Regions from separate parts of the Allobosea sp. OAE752 genome, predicted to be linked through region 1. Evidence: predicted binding sites of a transcription regulator. Region 1 holds the regulator's gene; the other holds the start of a gene.

Region 1 (2,198 bases):
GCGAGGCGCTCGACCTCGGTATCGCCCGCGACGATCACGACGACCTCGCGGCGCGGATCGCCGCCGCCCGTGCCGCGGAGGCCGACGTGCTGATCACCCTCGGCGGCGCCTCGGTCGGCGAGCACGACCTCGTGCAGGAGGCGCTGAAGCGGGCCGGCATGAGCCTCGGCTTCTGGAAGATCGCGATGCGACCGGGCAAGCCGATGATGACCGGCCGGCTTGGCCGCATGGTGGTGCTCGGGCTGCCCGGCAATCCGGTCTCGTCGATCGTCTGCGGCCATCTCTTCCTGCTGCCGCTGATCGAGGCGCTGCTGGGTATGGACGACCCCGATCGCGACCGCAGTATTCTGGCGATTCTCGGAAAAGATATGCCGGCTAATGATGAGCGCGAGGACTATCTTCGCTCCGATCTTGCCCTGACGCCGGCCGGTTGGGTGGCGACGCCCTTCGACAGGCAGGATTCCTCGATGCTGGGCACCCTGGCGCGCGCCAAGGCCCTGACGATCCGACCGGCGCATGCAGAGCCGGCTCACAAAGGCGATATCTGCCGCATTCTGCCGCTGCGGTAGCAGTCGCTTGCGGAACACAAGGCGAACAGTTATAGTGTTCTGGCTTTGTTTCGAATCTGTATCGCGGGGGCACCGGCGGGGATCATGCTGACACGCAAGCAACACGAACTCCTGCGCTTCATCCAGGAACGCTTGCGCGAAAGCGGCGTGCCCCCCTCCTTCGACGAGATGAAGGATGCGCTCGACCTGCGCTCCAAATCGGGCATCCACCGGCTGATCATGGCGCTTGAGGAGCGCGGCTTCATCCGCCGCCTGCCCAATCGGGCGCGGGCCCTCGAAGTCATCAAGATGCCGGACGGGCTCGCTGGCCCGCAGCCGCGCCGCTTCAACCCAGCCGTCGTGCAGGGCGGCCTCGGCTCGCAGCCCTCTCTCGCCAAGCCGCGCCCTGCCCCGGCCGATGACGATGCACGCTCCCCGGTCGCGATTCCCGTGATGGGCCGCATCGCCGCCGGCACGCCGATCTCGGCGATCCAGAGCCGCAGCCATACGGTTTCGCTGCCGCCCGACATGCTGGGTTCGGGCGAGCATTATGCGCTGGAGGTACGCGGCGATTCGATGGTCGAGGCCGGCATCCTCGACGGCGACACCGTCATCATCCGCAAGCAGGACACGGCAAACACCGGCGACATCATCGTCGCGCTGATCGACGAGGAAGAGGCGACGCTGAAGCGTCTGCGCCGGCGTGGCTCCTCGATCGCGCTCGAAGCGGCCAATCCGGCCTATGAGACACGCGTCCTGGGCCCCGACCGCGTCAAGATCCAGGGCCGGCTGGTCAACCTGCTGCGCCGCTACTGAGCGAACTCGGTCTCGTCCGACGCGACCTCCGGAGCAGCAGAGGCCCGTGTCGCAGCGGGGGCCGGCGCGCTGGGCCGAGCTGCGGATTCGGAAGGCTTGCGGCGGCTCCAGGGCCGGTCTGCGACGGCGTTTTCCGAGGAATGGCTGCGCCAGCCGAAGGCGGCGCGGTAGAGCGAGGTCGCGCCGTCCCGCGACAGCGCCATCCGATCGACGAGCCTGGCTTCGCAAGGCGCGCTCCAGGGAATGTTGGTGACGACGAGATCGGCGCGGCGGCAATCCTCGATGATGGCGATCCGATCCCGGGCATAGGAGATGCTGCGCCCGTCGGCGGTTCGGACGATGCAGGCATTGGCGTCGCAGGCGATACCGGCACGCAGGGTCGCGTCGTCCGGCGCGCGGCTGTCGCCATCGGAAGCGAGCCATTGCTGCAGGACGAAGCGGCTCGGCCGGCCGGCGATGGCGAGGCGGCCGTCGCTGCCGCGCACGGCGATGCCGGAGCCGTCACGCTCGATCAGGATCTCGGGCCGCTCCGGCCTCGCGGCGAAGGCGACGCCGAGGATGAGCGGCAGCGCCGCCAGCCAGCGCAGCCCCGTGGTCCAGAGCGTGATCCAGAGCAGCGAGGCGGCAAAGGAGAGCAGCACGGCCGGGCCGAAGGCCACCACCGTCATGGTCGAATGGTCGATGGTGGCGACCCAATGCGCGACTTTCAGCACGATGTCGGAAGCGAGCCCCATCAGCGCCCAGGCCGGCCAGTCCAGACCGAAGGGGTAGGCCAGCACGCCGAACACCGCCGCCGGCATCACGAAGAGCGAGACGAAGGGCAGCGCCATCGCA
Region 2 (2,198 bases), on a different contig from region 1:
GACACTGGTGCGCCGATCGACAAATCGGTGGGCCAGACGCTCATGCAGAGCATCCGACAGCTTGTCCTCTACAAGACGCGCCATGCCCTGCCAATGCTCAGGATCAGGTAACCAGTCGGGCCGGTTGGCGACATAGGTCCAGGTCCGGACCTGCGCGATGCGGGCGGAGAGCGTGTCGATCTCGCCATCGGTGCGGTCGAGCGAGCCGAGTTGCGCCGCATACCAGTCGGCATCGAGCCGGCCATGGCGCATCAGCCTGAGATAAAGCGTCGTCGCCAGATCGGCATGCTGCATCGGCGAGATCTTGCGGTAATCGGGCAGGCCGCAGACCTCCCAGAGCCGCTCCACCGCAGCCCGGCCATGCGCCAGCGGCGCGATGTCGGGGTCCCTGGCCAGGATTTCCAGCGTCGTCATGTCCTCGGCGATCAGCGCCCGCGTCAGCCCCTGCTCGGAAGGCTGGATGTTCAGCGTGTCTAGGAGGCCGCCGACCGAGCGCAGGTCGAGATCGGAATTGCGCCACTGCATCTGGCGGATCGGCTCGAAGCGGTGATTCTCGATCGCATCCACCAGCTCAGCGTCGAAGGGCGGGCAGCGCCCGCTGGTGCCGAAGGTGCCGTCGCGCAGATGCCGCCCGGCCCGGCCGGCGATCTGGCCGAACTCGGCCGGGTTGAGCTTGCGGAAATGATGGCCGTCGAATTTCTTGTCCGCCGCGAAGGCGATGTGGTTGACGTCGAGATTGAGCCCCATGCCGATCGCGTCGGTGGCGACGAGATAATCGACATCGCCGGACTGGTAGATCTCGACCTGGGCATTGCGCGTACGCGGTGACAACGCCCCCAGCACGACCGCCGCCCCGCCCTTCTGCCGGCGGATCAATTCGGCGATGGCGTAGACCTCCTCCACCGAGAAGGCGACGATCGCCGAGCGCGGCGGCAGACGGGTGATCTTGCGGTCGCCGGCGAAGGTGAGCTGCGACAGGCGTGGGCGCGTGACGACATTGACGCCCGGCATGAGCTGCTCGATCAGCGGACGCATCGTCCCGGCACCGATCAGCATCGTCTCGGCCCGGCCGCGCCGGTTCAGGAGCCTGTCGGTGAAGACATGGCCGCGGTCGAGATCGGCGGCGAGCTGGATCTCGTCGATCGCGACGAAATCGACGGCGAGATCGCGCGGCATCGCCTCGACGGTGCAGACCCAGAAGCGCGGCCGCTCCGGCTTGATCTTCTCCTCGCCGGTGACGAGGGCGACGGCCTCCGGCCCGACCTTGTCGACGACCCGTTGATAGACCTCGCGCGCCAGCAGGCGCAGCGGCAGGCCGATCATCCCGGTGGGATGGGCGACCATGCGCTCGATGGCGAGATGGGTCTTGCCGGTATTGGTGGGTCCGAGCACCGCGGTGACGCTGTTGGCGCGGGCGGCGGGAGGCAACGAACGAAAGAGCTGCAAGGCGAAGGGCCGATCATCTCGTCCATCCGGGCGACACCAGCTCGACGCGAGCCTCAGCCGTCCGGGCGGGTGCGTGAACTGAAATCAGGAACGGGTCTCGTCGGAACGACTCCGGCAGGAAGAACTCCGGCAAGAACGACTCCGGAACGAAGCAAGCCCGAATCGCTGACTCCCGGAGAATCGGGGTTTGTTCCCCTCGCCGGGCCGGAAGCCCGCCGACAAACGCAATACCGGCATCGCCCGCCCTCTTGCCAACCCGAAAACTGGACGACGAGGCCGTCCGGCACAGTTCCTATTTAAGGCTTTCCGGCGCGGAAACGAGAGGCAATCGACATCGAGCTCCACCCGATGAAAACGCACGGTCATCCCCGACAAGCGGCAAAGCCGCGCCGATCCGGGATGACGGCCGCTGTTCTGGCCGGCTGAAGCTTCACATCGCCAGACCGCCTCAATGGCGGGCGTGATCGCATTGGCCGTGATCGGCCAGCGCCTCGATGATGGCGCAATCGCAGGCGGCGACGCCGCCCGAGCAGGTGGTCGCGATCCGCTCCAGCTCCTTTTCCAGCGAGCGCAGCCTGGCGATCTTGTCGCGCACCTCTTCGAGATGACCGGCGGAGATCGCATGCGCCTCGTCGCAGGCCATGCCGGGCGTGTCGGAGAGCCTGAGCAGCGTGCGAATATTGTCCACCGCGAAGCCGAGATCGCGCGCATGCTTGATGAAGGCGAGCCGCTCGGCATGACGCCGGCCATAA

The links. The regulator LexA, encoded in region 1, represses DNA repair genes until DNA is damaged. The targets are predictions, from matches to a motif close to TGTTCNNNNTGTGTTCNG.
Region 2: GGC47_RS17010 (helicase-related protein) is a predicted target of LexA. The motif match lies at 1,578-1,595, and genes of this name have one in related genera.

What each region holds. Positions count from the first base shown of each region.
Region 1 is NZ_JBNPXO010000005.1:180,916-183,113, forward strand. Features, by position in the region: gene GGC47_RS14940 (molybdopterin molybdotransferase MoeA) at 1-569, shown strand, start outside; gene lexA (transcriptional repressor LexA) at 654-1,364, shown strand; gene GGC47_RS14950 (ComEC/Rec2 family competence protein) at 1,358-2,198, opposite strand, start outside.
Region 2 is NZ_JBNPXO010000006.1:81,543-83,740, reverse strand. Features, by position in the region: gene GGC47_RS17010 (helicase-related protein) at 1-1,446, opposite strand, end outside; gene GGC47_RS17005 (MerR family transcriptional regulator) at 1,895-2,198, opposite strand, start outside.